Regions from separate parts of the Clostridium sp. YIM B02551 genome, predicted to be linked through region 3. Evidence: riboswitches for the same ligand, from Rfam matches in the RefSeq annotation. Region 3 holds a riboswitch; each other region holds the start of a gene.
What was found. Region 3 has a riboswitch for S-adenosylmethionine ahead of L1S47_RS14095 (O-acetylhomoserine aminocarboxypropyltransferase/cysteine synthase family protein). Riboswitches for the same ligand answer to the same signal wherever they lie in the genome.
Positions count from the first base shown of each region.

Region 1 (5,084 bases), on a different contig from region 3:
TTTATTTGATTATTCCTGTTTTAATGAAGTTATTTGTAAAATATGATTTTTTAGATAAACCAACTGAAAGAAAAAAACATAAGGAACCAATACCTCTTTGCGGAGGAGTTGGGATGTTTATAGGCTTTTTCGTTATGTATTTTGTGTTTGTAGGAGATTTTATTACAAAGGAAAAGATTACTGTTTTTATAGCGTCACTATGTATCCTATTAATTGGATTAATAGACGATTTCTATAAAACAAGAGGAAAAGAATTCCCTATATATCCTAGGTTTATCGTACAAATACTTGCTGCTATTTTAGTTTATAGAAGTGGAATAGCTTTTAGTGGATTTACAAATCCTTTTAATGGACAATATGTAGAATTGCATGTGGTGGTTCAATTTATTCTTACAATAACATGGATATTTGGGGTTACTACTGTAATAAATTGGTCTGATGGTATGGATGGACTTGCAGGCAGCTTGTCTACAATATCTTCAACAACTTTATTTGTTGTGGCACTTGCCATGAGACAACCAGAATCAGCTATGATGTGTATTATATTAGTTGGATCTATTTTAGGTTTCTTAAAGTATAATAGGCATCCAGCAAAAGTATTTATGGGGGATTCAGGTGCTAACTTTTTAGGATTCATTCTAGGGATAATTGCTTTAGATGGAGCATTTAAACAAGCTACGGTTATGAGCTTAATTATTCCAATATTAGCATTAGGTGTACCAATCTTTGATAACATATTTGTAATATTTAAAAGATATGCGGAAGGCAAACCTATTTATCAGGCAGATAGAAGCCAAATACATTTTAGACTTCAAGAAAAAGGACTTACTACAAATCAAATAGTTTTATATATTTGTGCAATTAGTATGTGCTTAAGCATAATATCAATAGTATTGTTATTTGTTAAAGTTTAAAAATAGCTAGAGTTGAGATTTACTTATATAAAATCTCAACTCTAATTTTATATAAAAGACTATTTTAGTATCTAAAGGGAGGAATTTCTATGAGAATTAATTTTAATGAAGATATAAAAAGGTTTAATACATCTTGCTATAAGTGGGACCAGTACGGAGAGGATTATATTCCATTGTGGGTTGCAGATATGGATTTTAAATCTCCAGAACCCATAATAAAGGCTTTAAAAAATAGAATTGAGCATGGTATATTTGGATACACGAAACCTGATAAAGAGCTAGTAGAAACTATAGTAGAATATTTTAAAAAAGAATATAACACAGAGATAAAAGAATCTTGGATAGTGTGGCTTCCAAGTATTGTGCCAACTATAAATGTAGTATGTCAAATGATTGATGGCTCTGTAATGATAAATACACCTGTATATCCTAACATAAGAAAAGCACCTGTAAATGTTAATAGAGAAGTAATAGAAGTTCCGTTAAAGAGAGAACAGGGTAAATATACTTTTGATTTTGAAGCAATGGAGAAATCAATAAGAGAAGATACTAAACTATTTATATTATGCAATCCACATAATCCAGTAGGAAGAGTTTTTTCTAAAGAGGAGTTAGGGGATTTAGCAGAATTTTGTGAAAGGCATGGGCTAATCCTATGTTCTGATGAAATACATTGTCAGCTTATATTTGAGGGAAAGCACATACCGTTAGTGTCACTAGGAGATAAAGTATCTCAAGGCATAACTCTTATGAGTCCAGGAAAAACATATAACCTACCGGGAATACCAATAGCCTTTGGGGTTATACCAAACACAGAATTAAGAAATAAGTTCCTAAGAGCTTCAGAAGGATTGCTGCCACATCCAGGAGTTTTAAACTATGTAGTATGTAAAGAAGCATATAAAAATGGAGAGTCTTGGAGAAAAGAATTACTAGAATATCTAAAAGGTAATTTAGAATTTTTAGAGAGAGAATTTAAAAGTAGACTACCAGAATTAAAATTAACTCCGGTGGAAGGAACGTATTTGCTTTGGATAGATTTTAGAGAAACAGGTATTAAGGATCCATATAAGTTTCTATATAAAAAGGCTAAAGTTATTCTTTCAGATGGAAAGGATTTTGGCGAGGAAGGATTTTTAAGGCTTAACTTTGGATGTACAAGAGATACTTTAGTTAGGGCTATGGATAGAATTGAGAAAGCTTTAAAAGAAAATAAAAAAACAGATTAAGTTAAAAAAGGGAACTCAGTAAATACTGAATTCCCTTTATAATTAGACATATATTTCTGTTATTTAATTTCAGAAATAGTATTTCCATCTTTGTCTATCAACACGTAGGTAGCAGTTGAATTTTCGCTTGCAAGGTTAAATACTGCAAAATCTTTTCCATTTGATATTTCTGCCTCTTCTGTTTTTGAATTTGAGGTTATTTTGATTTTACTAACATTAGTATTTGAAAAATCTCCAAATACAATAAAGTATTTTCCTATAGTTTGAGTATTAATTTTAGTAGTTGACTCATATTGTTTAGTAGGAACAAACCTATTATAGAGGAATTTATGCCTATCAAATTCAATAATACCAGTTGAATTTTGGGACTCATAAAAACCAATTATATTATCGCTTGTTGATATTATTTTATCAACTTTTATAGACTTATCATCGAATTTTTTAGACGTAGTTTTTGTAATAGAATCTATAGGTGTATCTGTTGCAACGCTTTCACTCATAACTCCACCTAAATAAACTATGATTAATATTGATAATAATGCAAAGCTGTTTAATAGTAGTTTAATGTTTACTTTTTTTGAACCTTTAGTGCCTTCTGTACCTTTATGTTTATTATTTTCGCTCATATATTAACCCTTCCTGTAGTTAAGTAATAAGTATATTATATCAGTATTATTGTAATAAAAAAATATTTACAATATTACCATCATAGTGTATAATTTATTCAAACTTATCTAGAGTGGTGGAGGGACTGGCCCAATGAAACCCAGCAACCTATAAGTTATCATTTGACTTAGTGGGTGCTAATTCCTGCAGTGTTTAACTGGAAGATAAGGATATTATTTGGGGAAATCGCGTTATATAAACCTAAAGGTAATATCCTTTAGGTTTTTATTTTTTTAAGGGGGTATTTATATGTTTATTAAGGATATTTTTGAAAGTAGAAAGGTAGTTTATTCTTTTGAGATCTTTCCACCTAAAACTACATCTTCACTTGAAACAATATACACAACACTAGAAAATCTTGGGGAATTAAAACCAGACTTTATATCAGTAACTTACGGAGCTGGTGGGAGTACTGTAGATAATAAAACTACTCAATTATCTTCACTAATAAAGAATAAATATGGTATTGAGGCACTTGCACACTTAACGTGCATTGGATCTACAAAAGAAGATATCAATAATATTCTAAATGACTTGAAGAAGAATAATATTAATAATATCCTTGCACTTAGAGGAGATATTCCAATGGGTCAAACTAATAATGGGGAATTTTCATATGCTTATGAATTAGTTAAACACATTAAAGATCAAGGAGATTTTGGGGTTAGTGCTGCTTGTTATCCGGAAGGCCATATAGAATGCAGGAATTTAGAGCTTGATATAGAGAGACTTAAGCAAAAGGTAGATAATGGTGCTGAACACTTAGTTTATCAGTTGTTTTTTAACAATGAAATCTTTTATAATTTTCTTGAGAGAGCAGATAAAGAAGGAATTAATGTTCCTATTGAGGCAGGAATAATGCCAGTAGTGAATAAAAAGCAAATCGAGAGAATTAGTAGCCTTTGTGGTGCACAGTTACCAGCTAAATTCTTAAGAATGATGGACAAATATGAGCATAACCCTGAAGCTTTAAGAGATGCAGGAATAGCATATGCAGTAGAGCAGATAGTTGATCTATTATCATCAGGAGTTAGGGGTATACACTTATATACCATGAATAATCCATTAGTAGCAAGAAGAATAACAGAGAATATAGGAACTATAATTAATACCTTAAATGAAAAGGCAGTTATTTAAAGGAGGAAACAAAATGGAAAAAGTAGAAAGTTTTGAATTAGATCATAGAATAGTAAAGGCACCTTATATTAGAAAGGCTAAGACTTTAGATGGTAGTTTAGGAGACAAGGTTACTAAATTCGATTTAAGATTTACACAACCTAATAAGGAAGCTATCCCAACTGCATCAATTCATGGATTAGAACATCTTTTAGCAGGACTATTAAGAGAAGAATTAGATGGAATAATTGATTTATCTCCAATGGGATGCAGAACAGGATTTTATCTAATAGTTTGGGGAGATAGAGAACCAGCAGAAGTTAAACCAGCTTTAGAAGCGGCACTTAAAAAAGTATTAGTTGCAGATGAAATTCCAGCAAGAAATGAATTTCAATGTGGAAACTATAAAGATTTATCACTCTTTGGTGCTAAAGAATATGCTAAAAAAGTTTTAGAAAATGGTTTTTCATTAAATGTTTTTGGTGAATAAATAAAATAAAGACTTAAGGTATTTATTATGCCTTAAGTCTTTTATTTTAAAATATTTTATTCTTTTTTAAGAATGCTAATATATATAGCACAATCGAAACAGAAATATATGCTATAGTTCCTAATATACTTTTTAAGTATAGAGCATAAGAATTGCTATTTATATATATTGCAAAGATAACAAAAGCCAAAAATAAAAATGAAAATATATATAAAGATATCCTAATACTGTTTTTATTTGTTTTGTTTATTTTAATTAATTTAGGAAAACTAAAATCGGTTTTAGTTTTTATTTGATAACTTAATAAAAGAATAAGCGAACTTGAAATAAGAATCCAGCCTATCTCTTTTACGTCAAATGTTTGGACAGAGTGAATTAATTTATTAGTTATAATTAGTCCAAAAATAAAAATTGTAAATATACATGTGAGTTTAAGAGAGTCAAGGAAAGCTTGGGTTTCTCTCTCGTCTTTTTCTTTAATAAATAATTCCACAGCGAAGTTAACAATAATACAAATAATTGCAAGTCCTATGATTACTAAATACTTATTCATCTTCCATATCCTCCTGTAATAATTCAAAGATATCATCAATTCTTTTATCAAAATATTGAGCTATTTTAAAAGCTAATTTTAATGATGGATTAAAAGTGCCTCGTTCAATTTCTAAT
Region 1 is NZ_JAKGTF010000003.1:47,283-52,366, reverse strand. It holds gene L1S47_RS04490 (MraY family glycosyltransferase) at 1-914, shown strand, start outside; gene L1S47_RS04485 (MalY/PatB family protein) at 1,004-2,143, shown strand; gene L1S47_RS04480 (hypothetical protein) at 2,203-2,769, opposite strand; SAM riboswitch class I at 2,871-2,980, shown strand; gene metF (methylenetetrahydrofolate reductase [NAD(P)H]) at 3,059-3,946, shown strand; gene L1S47_RS04470 (S-ribosylhomocysteine lyase) at 3,960-4,415, shown strand; gene L1S47_RS04465 (hypothetical protein) at 4,462-4,968, opposite strand; gene L1S47_RS04460 (helix-turn-helix transcriptional regulator) at 4,961-5,084, opposite strand, start outside.
Region 1: it holds a riboswitch for S-adenosylmethionine, as region 3 does, so the genes downstream of both, metF (methylenetetrahydrofolate reductase [NAD(P)H]) here and L1S47_RS14095 (O-acetylhomoserine aminocarboxypropyltransferase/cysteine synthase family protein) in region 3, are expected to answer to the same signal.

Region 2 (5,084 bases), on a different contig from region 3:
AAAACAAATCAAAATTGCATTGTTAGATTAGTAAGTAGATTAGATATGAATACATCAGGATTAATAATTATAGCCAAAAATCAATATGCACATATGCAGTTATCTAATGAAATGAGAGAAGAGCATTTTCAAAAGAGGTATTTAACTTTAGTTCATGGTAATTTAAAAGAAAAACAAGGGACTATAAATGTACCAATATATAGAGAGAATGAGGATACTATTAAGAGAGTTGTTGACGATAGAGGACAAGAAAGTATAACACACTACAAGGTTGTTGAAAGCTACAAAAATGCAGAATTAGTTGAATGTCTTCTTGAAACCGGAAGAACTCATCAAATAAGAGTTCATTTAAGTTATTTAGGGCATCCTATATTCGGGGATGTTTTGTATGGAACTGAAGATGAAGAATTTATAAATAGGCAAGCACTACATGCTTATGGATTAGACTTTCATAGTCCAAGAACAAGGACGGAATTGAGTCTTAGGGCTGAACTACCTGATGATATGAAATTATTAATAGAAAAGCTCAAAAAATAATGAAAACAGATGGAGTACCATCTGTTTTTTTTAATCAAGTTTGTTTATTATATCTGAATATCTAGATTTAATCTTTCTTTTTTTTACACGAGCTCTATATCTTATTAAGGAAAAACCTAAAAATATTGCAACTACACCACCAGCGGCAAGCTCAGGTTTCATTTCTTTAAGCTTATCACTAAAACTCTTTTGCACAGGTTTTATTTCTCTTGATTCTCCAGCACTTAAACGGATATTTTGATATTTCTGACCATTTACTGAAACAGATGCTGATAATACTTCTTGCCCACTAGTGAAGGAAAGGTTTGATAAATCCTTATTTTCGATATCTAGTGATTTTGTAATTGAGCTTTCATCACCTTTCTTACACACATATGATATATCATCTGAAGCGAGTAACGGCATTGTAGTAGAATCATTAAAAGTATAATCAGATAACTTTTCACCTTTTGAATATAGTTTTACGAGACTGAAGTTATTGAATCCATATTCAAATAAGTTCTTTGCCTCTCTAAAATAATTATCTTTGCTTGATGAGTAAAGAAATGTTGCAACTAATCTTTGACCATCTTTTTCAGCAACAGCAGTATATGTATGTTTTGATGGAGTTGTATATCCGCATTTACCAGTGAGTGCATATTGATAAAAATATCTATTGTTTTTCATAATTAATTCATTTTTATTATCTGCCCAGTGGTTTTCCCCGTTTATATTAGATGCAGGAAATTCATATGCAGGTGTTCTAGAAATATCAATAAAAGTTTGATTCTTTGACACTTCTCTCATAATAAGTGACAAATCATAAGCTGTTGTCTTGTGACCATCTTCATAAAGTCCAGATGGATTTACAAAAGTAGTATTATTTGCACCTAATTCTTTAGCTGTTTTATTCATAAGCTCAACAAAAGCCTCACTTGAGCCAGAGACATGCTCAGCTAGTGCTTCAGCGCAATCATTAGCTGAAAGTAAGAGCATTCCGTATAATAAATCCTTAACGGTAAATACTTCACCCTCAATTAGACCGATTCGTGTTCCATCAACTGCAGTAGCACTTTTGGTTATGGTAACTTTTTCATCTAGCTTTGAATTTCTTAAAACTAATAAAGCAGTCATTACTTTTGTCGTAGAAGCTGGTGCAAGTGATTTCTCACTATTCTTACTGTATAGAATTTTTCCTGTAGTTGCATCCATTAGTACAACACCATCAGCTTCTAAATCAGGAACAGAAGGAGCTGCGCTTACATTTTTATTAAATATTAATGTAAAAGAAATCATCAATAGTAAAAAATAAGAAATTTTTCTCATAATATCCCCCATTATGTCATATTTCATAAAAATAAGTATAACAAAAATGTGGTCAAATTACTATATAAATGAGGAGTTTTTGTCAATAATTAATTATATATTAAAATTTAAGGAGGAAAACATGAGAATTACAAGGAAAGAAAAACTAATAGGAATCGTAATACTATTAATAGTTCTAACCTTAATTGCTGGAATATATACATATATAAATATTCCAAAGCCTTTATCAGATAAAGAAGTAGAAAATATGTTTGTAGAAGAAGATTCAAAAGACAATAAAACTACAACTACGGCTAAAAATAATGGTGGGAATATAGTTGTTGAAATAAAAGGAGAAATTAAAAGACCAGAAGTATATATAATGGAGAAAGGATCGATTATTAAAGATTTAATCTCAGAAGCTGGTGGGTTAACAGAGAAAGCCGATACAAAGAATATAAATTTAGCCAAAGAGCTTCAAAATCATGAGTGTATAGTCATAGGAAATATAGATAATAAGGCTCAGGGGAGTGAAGGTTCATTATCGTCTTCGTCGTTATCTGGAAAATCTCAAGATGGAATAATTAATATCAATACTGCAACAGAAGCTGAATTAGATACATTGCCAGGTGTTGGTAAAGTAATGGCAGGAAAAATAATAGAATACAGAGAAAAAAATGGAGGGTTTAAATCTATTGAGGAACTCAAAAAAATTGATAGAGTTGGTGAAGGAACGTTTGATAAATTGAAGGATAAAATTTCAATATAGAGATATATAATAAAAAAGCCTAGAAATTGGAAAGGATTTATATTAGAATTAAATTATATTATTCTAAGGGGGAGTATTTATGGACGTATTAGTAAATGTTGGTTTGAGTGTCTTATTTGGACTTGTTGGTATAGTTATTATGATGGTTGGATATATTATTTTTGACAAAATAATACCAGCAGATTTTAATAAAGAGCTAGAAAAGGGAAATTTAGCGGTAGCTATTGTGGTTGCTGGACTATTAATATCTATAGCTATAATTGTCTCAAAAGTAATAGCATAAACATAATAAACATAAAAATGAAAGTTTTAAAAATTTAAAGGTATTCATTTATAAAATTTAAAAATTTCGCTAAAAAATTAAAAATATCTAAAAAATTAAACATTTCTTATTGCATTTAATTAATATTTATATTATAGTAATAGCAGACAAATTAATATTAACGAATTCTTATCGTGAGCGGTGGAGGGACTGGCCCTGTGAAGCCCGGCAACCAACATAGGTTTCATTTAACTTGTGTATGGTGCTAATTCCTGCAGTTATTTTTTAACTGAGAGATAAGGGAGTAAATTGCAGTGGCTATTTTTCAGCGCTTGGGTTTATTCCCAAGCGCTTTTTATTTATCCGGATAACAAAGGACGCGTGGAGGTAGCTAAATGATTCAAATTAAAGGCTTAAGCAAAAGTTTTAATGAAACAGAAGTTCTTAAAGATATTAAATTAAATATTGAAGAAGGACAAATTTATGGTCTTATAGGCCACTCTGGAGCAGGAAAATCTACTCTATTAAGATGCATCAATGGATTAGAAACTTATGACTCTGGAAGTTTAACTGTTATGGGACAAGAAGTCTCAGAACTTTCAACTAAGGAAATTAGGGAATTTAGAAAAAACTTGGGGATGATATTTCAAAACTTCAATTTGTTACAAACAAAAAATGTATTTGACAATGTAGCACTTCCTTTAGAAGTTTGGGGATACAATAAAGCAGATATTAAAGAAAAAGTATATAGACTATTAGATTTAGTAGGGCTTAGTGATAAGGAAAAGAGTAAGCCATCTCAATTAAGTGGGGGTCAAAAACAAAGAGTTGCGATTGCAAGAGCGTTGGTGTTAGATCCTAAGATACTATTATGTGATGAGGCAACATCAGCACTAGATCCTAAGATGACAAAGGATATTCTATCATTATTGTTGAAAATCAATAAGGAACTAGGAATTACAATAGTAGTTGTTACTCACCAAATGGAAGTAGTTAAAGAAATATGTGAAAAAGTTGCGCTACTAGAAGGTGGAGTAATTAGAGCAGAAGGAAATGCAGAAGAATTATTCTTAAGACCTGGACTAAGCTTAAAGAAATTCTTAGGAGAAGAAGAAGAAGAAACCCTTCCTGATGTTGGGGTAAATATCAGACTATTCTTCCCAAGAGATTTAAGTGAAAATTCATTAATTACAAAGATGGCAAGAGAACTTAATATAGACTTTTCTATAGTATGGGGTAAACTTGAAAAATTTAGAGATGATGTATTAGGCAGCTTAGTTATAAATGTAAATAATGAATATAAAGAAAAAGTAGTTGAATACTTAAAGAATGAAAATATCAGCTGGGAGGTGCTATAAATGTGGGAAAGTATATTATTACCTGCAATTGAAGAAACACTTATAATGACGTTTTTTTCTACATTATTTGCAATAATAATTGGATTTATTCCAGCAATTATAATGATAATTACTGCACCTGATGGACTTAAACCCAATAAGGTTATATACAGTATATTAGACGGAATAATTAACATATTAAGAAGTTTACCATTTATTATTTTAATGGTAGTACTAGTGCCATTTACTAGAACTATAGTTGGGACAACTATAGGAATTAAGGGGGCTATTGTTCCATTAACTATATCAGCAGCACCTTTTGTTTCAAGAGTTATTGAGTCAGCACTTAGAGAGGTTGATAAGGGAGTAATTGAAGCAGCAAGATCTTTTGGTGCTAGCAATACACAAATAATTTTCAAGGTAATGCTTAAAGAAGCTATGCCAAGTATAATTTTAGGTATCACTTTAACAATTATAAGCATTGTAGGATACTCTGCTATGGCAGGTGCAATAGGAGGCGGAGGCCTTGGAAGTGCAGCTATTAATTATGGATATAATAGATTTGATAATCAGATAATGTTCTATACAGTAGTGGTATTAATTGTATTTGTTCAAGTATTACAAAGCTTAGGTAATTATATTTATAAGAAACAGGTAAAATAGATATATGATTTATAAAAACAAGGAGGACTTATTATGAAAAAAAGAGGATTATTATCATTAGTATTAGTAGGCGCTTTAGCATTAAGTCTAGCAGCTTGTGGAAAAAAGGCTGATGATAAAACTATAACAATTGGAGTTACACCAAAACCACATGAAGAAATAGTGAATGCTATTAAGCCATTAGTTGAAAAACAAGGATATACTTTGAAGATTGTTGAATTCAATGATTATA
Region 2 is NZ_JAKGTF010000002.1:134,976-140,059, reverse strand. It holds gene L1S47_RS03345 (RluA family pseudouridine synthase) at 1-537, shown strand, start outside; gene L1S47_RS03340 (D-alanyl-D-alanine carboxypeptidase family protein) at 568-1,842, opposite strand; gene L1S47_RS03335 (ComEA family DNA-binding protein) at 1,964-2,590, shown strand; gene L1S47_RS03330 (DUF350 domain-containing protein) at 2,670-2,873, shown strand; SAM riboswitch class I at 3,039-3,155, shown strand; gene L1S47_RS03325 (methionine ABC transporter ATP-binding protein) at 3,248-4,210, shown strand; gene L1S47_RS03320 (methionine ABC transporter permease) at 4,211-4,852, shown strand; gene L1S47_RS03315 (MetQ/NlpA family ABC transporter substrate-binding protein) at 4,886-5,084, shown strand, end outside.
Region 2: it holds a riboswitch for S-adenosylmethionine, as region 3 does, so the genes downstream of both, L1S47_RS03325 (methionine ABC transporter ATP-binding protein) here and L1S47_RS14095 (O-acetylhomoserine aminocarboxypropyltransferase/cysteine synthase family protein) in region 3, are expected to answer to the same signal.

Region 3 (5,084 bases):
GGTGTTAAAAAGGAAGACTTATCTCAAGCATTAAAAAGAGCAAATATTAAATTTTCAGATGCAGAGACTTTAAAGAAAGATTATGATATTTATTTTAAGGTGCTAATGGAAAATGCGCCAAAGACAATAGGAGAAAAAATACCAGATGATAATGCATATTATAAAGAATAAAAAATATATGCTAATTGGAACGGCATTACTAATATTAGTATGGTGGATTGTTAGTAATATATTAAGCAATCCAATTATATTACCTTCTCCAAGGGAAACTCTAGATTCATTAGAGATTATAGTTAGTGATAAGTCATTTATTTATACATTAATGGCAACATTACAAAGGTGTATATTGGGATTTGTAATTTCTTTAATTTTTGCTTCAATTGTAGGAATAATTGCAGCTTTAAATAAGAAAATACTTGAGATATTACAGCCTACCATGGCACTTTTAGAGACTGTCCCTACTATGGCAATAATTGTACTCGCTCTAATTTGGCTTACAAATGAAAAGGCACCTATTTTACTTGCTTCAATCGTTGTATTTCCAGTTATTTATGAAGCCGTTATTCAAGGAATTGTTGATATAGATAAGAGCGTAATTTCTATGACAAAGGTGTACAAGGTAGGAATAACAGATAGTATTAGATATATTTATATTCCAAGTATGGCTAAAAGCGTTTTTGGGGTACTTTCATCCGTGATAGGATTATGTTTAAAAATGGTTATAGGTGGGGAAGTGCTAGGACAACCTAACTATGGAGTTGGGACAAGTATTCAAATGGAAAAAATGCAGTTAAATACTGCAGGTGTTTTTAGTTGGATAGTAATTTTAGTTGTTTTTGTTTTATTTATAGAATCTATAATTAAACTAATGACTAAAAGATGGAGGACTTTTAATTAATGGTTGATTTTTATTTGGAAAACGTAATAAAAGAATTTGGCAATTTACGAGTCTTAGATGATATTTCTATGAAGTTTCAAGAAGGAAAGATTACATGTATATTAGGACCATCTGGCTGTGGAAAAAGTACGTTGTTAAATATAATTTCTGGGATAGATAAGGATTACCAGGGAAATGTATCTGGCTTTGATGAAAAGGAAATAAGTTTCGTTTTTCAAGAAGATAGATTAATACCTTGGCTTAAAACTAAGGATAATATAGAAATTGTTCTTAAAAAGAAGTATAAAATAGAAGAGCGAAAAGAATTAATTTATAAGTATACTTCCATGATGGGGATAGATAAATATTTAAATTTCTATCCTAAAGAGTTAAGTGGGGGAATGAAACAAAGAGTTAGTCTTGCAAGGGCACTATCTTATGGTGGAGAAATAATTATCATGGATGAGCCATTTAAAACCCTAGATATTAAAAATAAAAATAAACTTATAAGAGATTTTAAAACTATCCAAAGTGAAGAAAAAAAGACTGTGATTTTTGTAACTCATGACATAGATGAATGCTTAGAACTTGGAGATGAAATTTATATATTAACTGATAAGCCAACTAAAATTAAAAGAAAAGTGAATAGTAACATATCTAAAAAAGAAATACTAGAAATAGTTGAAAAGGACTAATTAAACACGTAATAGCATAAAGATGAGGATTGAATTATGGAGAAAAAACTAATTAGAGAAAATATAATTAAAATAAGAGATTTACTTGATGCAGACATAAAAAAAATATACGACATTAAAATTAAAGAATTTTTAGTGAATTTTAATTTATATAATTTATCAAACAGTATTTTTATTTTTGTGGGTTTTGGAAACGAAGTTGATACAATGAATTTAATCAAGGATGCTTTAGAAAAAAATAAAAGAGTTTATGTTCCTAAGATCGATAATAAAAATAAAGAAATGAAAGTAATTAGAATAAAATCTATAGATGAATTGAAACCTGGATTTTGGGGGATATTAGAACCTGAATCTAATGAGGAACTTGATGAAGAGTTAGATTTAATAATAATGCCAGGAGTAGCATTTACAAAGAATGGGGAAAGAATAGGCTATGGTGGAGGATATTATGATAAGTTTTTAGAAAAAGCTAATCCAAATATTCCTAAAGTAGTACTTGCATTTTCACTTCAAGTTTTAGAAGAATTACCTCAAGAAAGCTTTGATATTAAAGTTAATTATATTATCACGGAGAACGAAATAATTGATTGTAAAACTCTATAAATAATTAATATAGAAATGCAATATTTTTCAAAAAAATAGTTGCATTTTATTTTTTTACCATTATAATATAATTAATTAAATAATCGATGGTCTTTTATCAAGAATGGTGGAGGGACTGGCCCTATGAAACCTAGCAACAGCTAACATTCATTAAGTTAGAATTGTGCTAAATCCTGCAGGTACAGAAATTTTTAGTTGATTTCTGGTTATCCTGATAGATAAGAGAAAGAGTAATTTTGCGTATTTAACTATGCTCTATTAGCTATTTCTACTTATCTTATAGTAGAAATAGCTTTTTTATTATAAGATAAGCAGCAGTAACGATGATAGTTGTTTATGTTTGGTAAGAGGCCACCTGATAATAAAAAGGGGGCTTTTTTTAATGAGTAAAAATTTTAGTTTGGGAACAATTGCGGTACAAGGAGGGTATAAGCCGAATCCAGGTGAACCAAGAGTTTTACCAATATTTCAAAGTACTAGCTATCAACAAGGAGATCCTGATCATGTTGCAAAACTATTCGGGTTAGAAGCTGAAGGGCATCTTTATACTAGAATAAGTAATCCAACTATAGCTGCCTATGAAGAAAAGTATGCGGCACTACAAGGAGGAGTTGCAGCAGTAGCAACCTCATCGGGCCAAGCAGCTATATTTTATGCAATAGCCAATATAGCCAAGGCAGGAGACCATATTATATCAACATCAGCTCTTTATGGAGGAACATTTAATTTATTCAATATTAACTTAAGAAAATTCGGTATTGAAGTCACATTTGTAGATACTGAAGCAAGTGAAGAGGAAATACTAGCCTTAGCAAAAGAGAATACAAAAGCTATATATGGAGAAATAATAGGGAATCCAGGTTTGAATATATTAGATTTAGATAAGTTTTCTAGAGTAGCTAAAAAAATAGGGGTACCATTAATTGTAGATAATACAGTACCATCACCATATTTGTGCAATCCTTTTGAATTTGGAGCTAATGTAGTTGTTCACTCTACAACTAAATATTCAGATGGTCATGCTGTTGCAGTTGGGGGAATTATAGTAGATGGAGGAAATTTTGATTGGGCAAATGGAAAATTTCCAGAATTCACAGAACCTGATTCAAGTTATCATGGTATAAAATATATTGAAGCCTTTGGAAAGGCTGCATATGCAGTTAAGGCAAGAGTAACGTTATTAAGAGATTTAGGGGCGTCACCTAGCCCGTTTAATGCATTTTTAACTAATTTAGGACTAGAAACTCTACATTTAAGAATGGAAAGACATTCCTTAAATGCACTAAAGTTAGCAGAATTTTTAGGAGCTCATCCGAAAGTTGCTTGGGTTAACTATCCATACTTAGAGGGAAACTCCCAATATGAAAGAGCTCAAAAATACCTTAAGGGTGGAGCGAGTGGAGTACTTACATTTGGTATTAAAGGAGGAGTAGAAGAAGGGAAGAAGCTTATCAAAAACTTAGAAATTGCAACACTAGTTGTTAATTTAGGAGATGCAAGAACTTATATTTTACACCCTGCAAGTACAACTCATGCTCAGCTTTCAGAGGAGGAGCAAAAGGCAAGTGGAGTAAGTCCAGATCTTTTAAGAATCTCTGTTGGTATTGAAGATACTGAGGATTTAATAAGAGATTTTGAGCAGGCTTTAAATTCACTATAATTTCTATAAAAATGAACGTTTTATATAAGTAATTGTACGGAGGGCTATATTATAATGGTTAGGATATCTTTATTAGGATATGGAGTGGTAGGAACAGGATTAATTGAATTATTAGAAAAGAATAAAGATAAATTAGAGAATATAGAAGTAGTATCTATTTTGGTAAGAAACCTTGAAAAGCATAAAAATAAAAAATTTAGTGAGATTCTAACAGCAGATACAGAAGAATTTTTTAGCAAAGAAACTGATATAGTTGTTGAGGTGATGGGTGGAATAAATCCAGCATATGAATTTGTGAAAAGGGCTTTAAGCTTAGGGCGAAATGTTGTAACTGCAAATAAGGATTTAATAGCTGAGTATGGGGGAAAGCTAATTGACCTTGCAAGAAGAAAAGATGTAAATCTAAAATTCGAAGCTTCAGTAGGCGGAGGCATCCCATTACTTAAGCCTTTGCTTGAATCTTTGGAAGGAAATGAAATAAAAAGCATAACAGGTATATTGAATGGAACTACAAATTTTATATTAACTAAGATGAGTAGAGAAAACCTATGCTATAGTAAAGCATTAAGAGAGGCTCAAAAGCAAGGATTTGCAGAAGCTAATCCAGAGTCAGATGTTATGGGATATGATGCAGCTAGAAAATTAGCAATATTATCAACCTTAGCCTACAAGAAAAAGATATCTTGGAAAGATATAAATACCAAAGGAATTACTGAATTAGAAAGACAGGACTTTATATATGCTAAGGAGCTTGGTTATCAGATAAAGTTAATTGCGGTAAGTAAAAAAGTTAGAAATGAAGTATATGCATCAGTAGAACCAGCACTGATTGATGGTGATAGTTTATTCTCACAAATAAATGATGAAGTAAATGGAGTTATTTTTCATGGTGATGCAGTTGGGGATGTAAGCTTTACTGGAAAAGGTGCAGGAATGTTACCTACTGCGTCAGCTGTATATAGTGATATTTTAGATATAATAAAGGGAAGAGGGGAACTCCCTACAAAATATGAAGAAGAAGTGATTATAAAGGAAACGACTTATGACAAATCTTCACTACTTATAAGAATGAAAACTAATGATAAGAGAAGTGCCATAAAGGCTGTTAGGGAGAAGTTTAATAAAGCTCAATTAGTTGGTGAAAGAAAAGATGAAATAGCATTTTACTTAGAAATAGAAAGTGAAGTAGAAATTATTAAGCTATTAAATACATTAATTAAAGAAGGGAAAATAAATTCATATACTAGAC
Region 3 is NZ_JAKGTF010000011.1:60,957-66,040, forward strand. It holds gene L1S47_RS14075 (ABC transporter substrate-binding protein) at 1-171, shown strand, start outside; gene L1S47_RS14080 (ABC transporter permease) at 146-898, shown strand; gene L1S47_RS14085 (ABC transporter ATP-binding protein) at 913-1,572, shown strand; gene L1S47_RS14090 (5-formyltetrahydrofolate cyclo-ligase) at 1,609-2,175, shown strand; SAM riboswitch class I at 2,267-2,400, shown strand; gene L1S47_RS14095 (O-acetylhomoserine aminocarboxypropyltransferase/cysteine synthase family protein) at 2,558-3,835, shown strand; gene L1S47_RS14100 (homoserine dehydrogenase) at 3,890-5,084, shown strand, end outside.

Region 4 (5,084 bases), on a different contig from region 3:
TTCTTTTCTAAAGGAAAGCAAGCTAGTGTGGCAACTGACTTTGGAACATTTACAGAGGAAATAAGGGATAATATAAGAGATTCTGAGGTAATACTACTAGAAAGCAATCATGATATTGAGATGTTAAAGTATGGACCATATCCCTATGTTCTAAAAAGAAGAATTTTAAGTGAAATAGGCCATTTATCAAATGAAGATTGTGGCAAAGCGATAGTAGATTTATTTTCTAATGGAAAACTCAAGAATTTATTTTTAGGTCACTTAAGTAATACAAATAATCACCCTGATTTAGCATATCAAACAGTAATTAATGTGCTTAATGAAAACAACATTAAGGTAAATGTAGATCTTGGAGTTGCAATTGCTGAAAGACATAGACCTAGTAATTATATAGAATTCTAAAAGGAGAGAAAACTATATGGATAATAAAATATTAGCTTGTGAGGAACATATAGATGAAGCTTTAGACGAATTCATTGTAGAGAAAGAAACATTTCCAATCTTGGAGAAAGTTCAAGAAGGAATATGTAGTTTTTGTAAAAAAGATGCTAGCTATTCTTTGGAAAAACAGGGATAACTTGCTATTACATATAAGCTTTAGTATAATTTTTCATAGGATTTTGATCGGAGCAGTTGATTAAGTTTATAAAAGTCCTATAATAAACATAATTAAGGAAGAGGAGAAGATAAAATGAGTCTTTACAAACAATGGACCGATATGGTTGTGGAATACGTTAAAACAAGAGGAGAAGAAGCTTTTTGGGAAGAATATAGCGATATAGAAACTAGAATATACAGAAAGTTACTAGCTAATCATAATGAAGTAGCCAAACTAAGTATAGAAGCTTTAGCTAAAGAATTTAATGCATCTAATGAGTTTGTAATGGGATTTGTAGATGGTATTAATGATAGTTTAAAGACTCCATTTGATTTAGAAAAAATTACTGCAGAAGAAGAATTAAATTTTGACATAGATTTTGAAAACTTATACTTTAATATGTTAGATGCTAAGGCTGAATATTTGTATGAGTTACCACAATGGGATGGAATTTTCTCTGTTGAAAAGAGAGAAGAAATAGCTAGAAAATACAAAGATTCTAAAACAGTAAGAAATGAAAATAAAATAGGAAGAAATGATCCTTGCCCATGCGGAAGCGGAAAGAAATATAAGAAATGCTGTGGAGCAGGAAAATAACATAAAGGTAATTATAAATAAGGAATCCTTAAAGGGATTTCTTATTTTTTTTGGATTTATTTTGGTGTTATAATAATATCATTAGGAGGGTGATAGTTATGGATAGTAATATAAGCTATGTTAAAGAGAAAAAAATTGAGAGAGTAATTGATGCATTAAATAAAAACAATATTAATGGGTACCTTGTAAATTCTAAGGAAGAGTTAATTGATAAAATCAAGGAAATTGTTAAAGAAGGTTCAAAAGTAGCTTGTGGTGGGTCAATGACACTTTTTGAAACTGGAATAATAGAACACTTAAGAAGTGGTAGATATGATTTTTTAGATAGATATAAGGAAGGCTTAACAGGAGAAGAAATAAAAAATATATTTAGACAATCATTTTTTAGTGATGCATATTTTGCTAGCTCCAATGCAATAACTGAAAGTGGTGAAATATATAATGTTGACGGAAATGGTAATAGGGTAGCTGCGATGTTATATGGACCAGATAAGGTAATAATAGTAGCAGGAATTAATAAAATAGTTAAGGACTTAGATGAGGCAATAAAGAGAAACAGAACAGTTTCAGCTCCAGCAAATGCTAAAAGGCTTAATAAGGCTACACCTTGCGCAAGAGTTGGTTATTGCATGGATTGTAAATCTCCAGATAGACTCTGTAGAGAATATACAGTGATAAAAAGCCAAGGGAATAAGGATAGAATTCACGTAATTTTCCTAAATGAAGAGCTTGGATATTAGGATAGAATTCAAGATATATATTTTAGGATTTCTAAAAAAGGTTTGACAAAAAAACCAAAAGGTGTATATAATACTTATAAATTAAATAATAATTTTATAATCTTATCACGAGAGGTGGAGGGACTGGCCCTATGAAGCCCAGCAACCAGCGTAGGTTCCATTTAACTTATGTATTGGTGCTAATTCCTGCAGTTTTAATTAACTGGTAGATGAGAATAGATTTCTGTTGCTGTTTATCACAATGTCAGGGTTTATTCTCTGGCATTTTTTATTTTCCAAAAATATTAAGGGGGCATTATATATGTGTGGAGAGTGTGAAAAAAACGTATTAAGATTTGAAACGACAGCAGTACATGGAGATAAAGGCTTTGATCCATTAACAGGGTCAATAAGTTTTCCAATTTATCAAACAGCTACATTTAAACATGGGGGTTTAAATGAGAGTACTGGATATGATTATTCTAGACTTCAGAATCCAACGAGAGAAGAAGTAGAGAGTACGGTTGCTAAGTTAGAAGGAGCTAAATGGGGCATTGGTTTTTCTACAGGGGTAGCAGCCATAACCGCTATAATTAATTTGTTTAAGGCAGGAGATCATATTATAGTTTCAGATGATTTATATGGAGGTACTTTTAGGCTATTTAGAGATATTTATGAACCATTTGGAATTCAACATACATTTGTTGATACTACAGATCTAAAGGATGTAATAAATAATATAAAAGAAAATACTAAAGCAATTTTTGTTGAAACTCCATCAAATCCTATGATGAAGGTTGCTGATATAAAAGCAATAGTTGAAATAGCAAAAGAAAAGGGACTTAAGGTAATAGTAGATAATACGTTTTTAACGCCATATTTCCAAAAACCATTAAACTTAGGAGCTGATATTGTAGTCCATAGTGGAACTAAATTTTTGGGAGGACACAATGATACACTAGCAGGCTTCATAGCTACTAATGATGAGGAAATAGATGAAAAACTAAGATTTTATCATAAATCTACTGGGGCAACATTATCACCATTTGATTCATGGCTTTTATTAAGAGGTATTAAGACTCTTCATATAAGAATGGAGAAAAGTCAGGAAAATGCTATAAAAATCGCAGAATTCTTAAAGAAGAATCCAAAGATAGAAGAGGTATTTTATGTGGGGCTCCCAGAATCTAAGGGATATGAAATATCTAAAAAGCAAGCTACAGGCTTTGGAGCAATGATTTCATTTAAAGTTAAAAGCGTTGAGGATGTAGCAAAGGTATTAAAGAAAGTAAAGGTTATAACTTTTGCAGAAAGCTTGGGGGGAGTAGAGAGTTTGATTACATATCCTCAAACTCAGACACATGCAGAGGTTCCAGATGAAATAAAAGAAAAACTTGGGGTAACAAAAACACTTCTTAGACTTTCAGTTGGAATTGAGAATGTTAATGATTTAATTGAAGATTTAGAATATGCGTTGGGGTGATATAAATGAGATTTGGAACAAAATTAATTCATAATGGCAACGAAATAGATGAAGAAACTGGGGCATTAAGTATACCAATATATCAAGCATCAACTTATCATCAAAGAGATATCGATAACTTTGGGAAATATGATTATTCAAGAAGTGGGAATCCTACAAGGGAAGCTTTAGAAAATACTATAGCACAGCTTGAAAATGGATATAAAGGGTTTGCCTTTTCATCAGGAATGGCAGCTACTTCGTCAGTTTTATCAATATTTTCTGCAGGAGATCACATAGTAATTTGTGAAGATGTTTATGGGGGAACTTATAGAATAACTACTAAAGTTTTAAGCAGATTCAATATAGAATTTACTTTTGTAGATGCTTCTAATGTAGATAATATAAGAAAGGCTATTAAAGAAAATACAAAAGCAATATTTTTAGAAACACCTTCAAATCCATTACTGAAGATAACTGATTTAAAGGGAGCTATCTCAATAGCAAAAGAAAAGGACATACTTGTTATAGTAGATAATACTTTTATGTCACCATATCTTCAAAAACCTTTAGACTTAGGAGCAGATATTGTGGTACATAGTGCAACTAAATTTATAGGCGGGCATAGTGATGTAGTTGGTGGTTTAGCAGTAGCAAAAAATAAGGAGTTAGCAGATAGAATATATGCAATTCAAAATTCTTTCGGGGCTATATTAGGACCACAGGATTGCTGGTTATTACTTAGGGGAATTAAAACCTTAAAGGTAAGATTAGATGTTCATCAAGAAACAGCTGGTAAACTAGCTAAGTGGTTAAAGGAAAAAGAACAAGTTGAAGAGGTTTATTATCCAGGAATAGAAGGACATCCAGGAAAAGAAATACACTTTTCTCAAGCATCAGGAGCAGGGGCAGTGCTTTCTTTTAAGTTTAAGACTTTAGAACAAACAAAATATTTCTTAAATAATATTGAAAATGCAGCTTTTGCAGTATCATTAGGAGGAGTAGAAACTATAGTTTCATATCCTGCTAAGATGTCTCATGCAGCAATTCCAAGAGAAGAGAGAGAAGCACTTGGAGTAAGCGATACATTAATTAGGGTATCAGTTGGACTTGAAGAATTTGAAGATTTAGTTGAAAGTTTTAGTAAAGCTATAATATAATCTAAGTTATGATAAAATACTAAAAACAGAGATTCAATAAAATTTGAGTCTCTGTTTTTAGGCTTATTATAGATCAAACATATGAAGGAGAATATATATGGAGCAAACAAATAATGCAGTATATAAGAGACGATGGACGATATTATTTACTACAGTGTTACTAACTTTTATGTCAACATTAGATAGTAGTATTGTAAATGTTGCATTGCCAGTTATGGCTAAGAAGTTATCAGTTAGTATGGCATCAATTGGATGGGTGGTATCAAGTTATTTAATAATTATTGTAGGAACTATTTTAATATTTGGAAGACTTGGAGACATCAAAGGTAAAACTAAGATGTTTAAAATAGGAATAGTAATCTTTACCGCTGGATCATTATTATGTGGTTTAGCTAATTCTTTAGTGATGCTTGTAATAGCGAGAGTTATTCAAGCAATAGGAGCAGCAGGAACAATGGCAACAAACCAAGGAATAATTACTCATGTATTCCCTGCGAGTGAAAGAGGAAGAGCACTTGGACTTAATGGAACCTTTGTAGCATTAGGCT
Region 4 is NZ_JAKGTF010000010.1:202,880-207,963, reverse strand. It holds gene L1S47_RS13735 (MBL fold metallo-hydrolase) at 1-402, shown strand, start outside; gene L1S47_RS13730 (CxxH/CxxC protein) at 419-577, shown strand; gene L1S47_RS13725 (SEC-C metal-binding domain-containing protein) at 692-1,195, shown strand; gene L1S47_RS13720 (lactate utilization protein) at 1,294-1,935, shown strand; SAM riboswitch class I at 2,035-2,151, shown strand; gene L1S47_RS13715 (PLP-dependent aspartate aminotransferase family protein) at 2,237-3,397, shown strand; gene L1S47_RS13710 (PLP-dependent aspartate aminotransferase family protein) at 3,403-4,536, shown strand; gene L1S47_RS13705 (MFS transporter) at 4,634-5,084, shown strand, end outside.
Region 4: it holds a riboswitch for S-adenosylmethionine, as region 3 does, so the genes downstream of both, L1S47_RS13715 (PLP-dependent aspartate aminotransferase family protein) here and L1S47_RS14095 (O-acetylhomoserine aminocarboxypropyltransferase/cysteine synthase family protein) in region 3, are expected to answer to the same signal.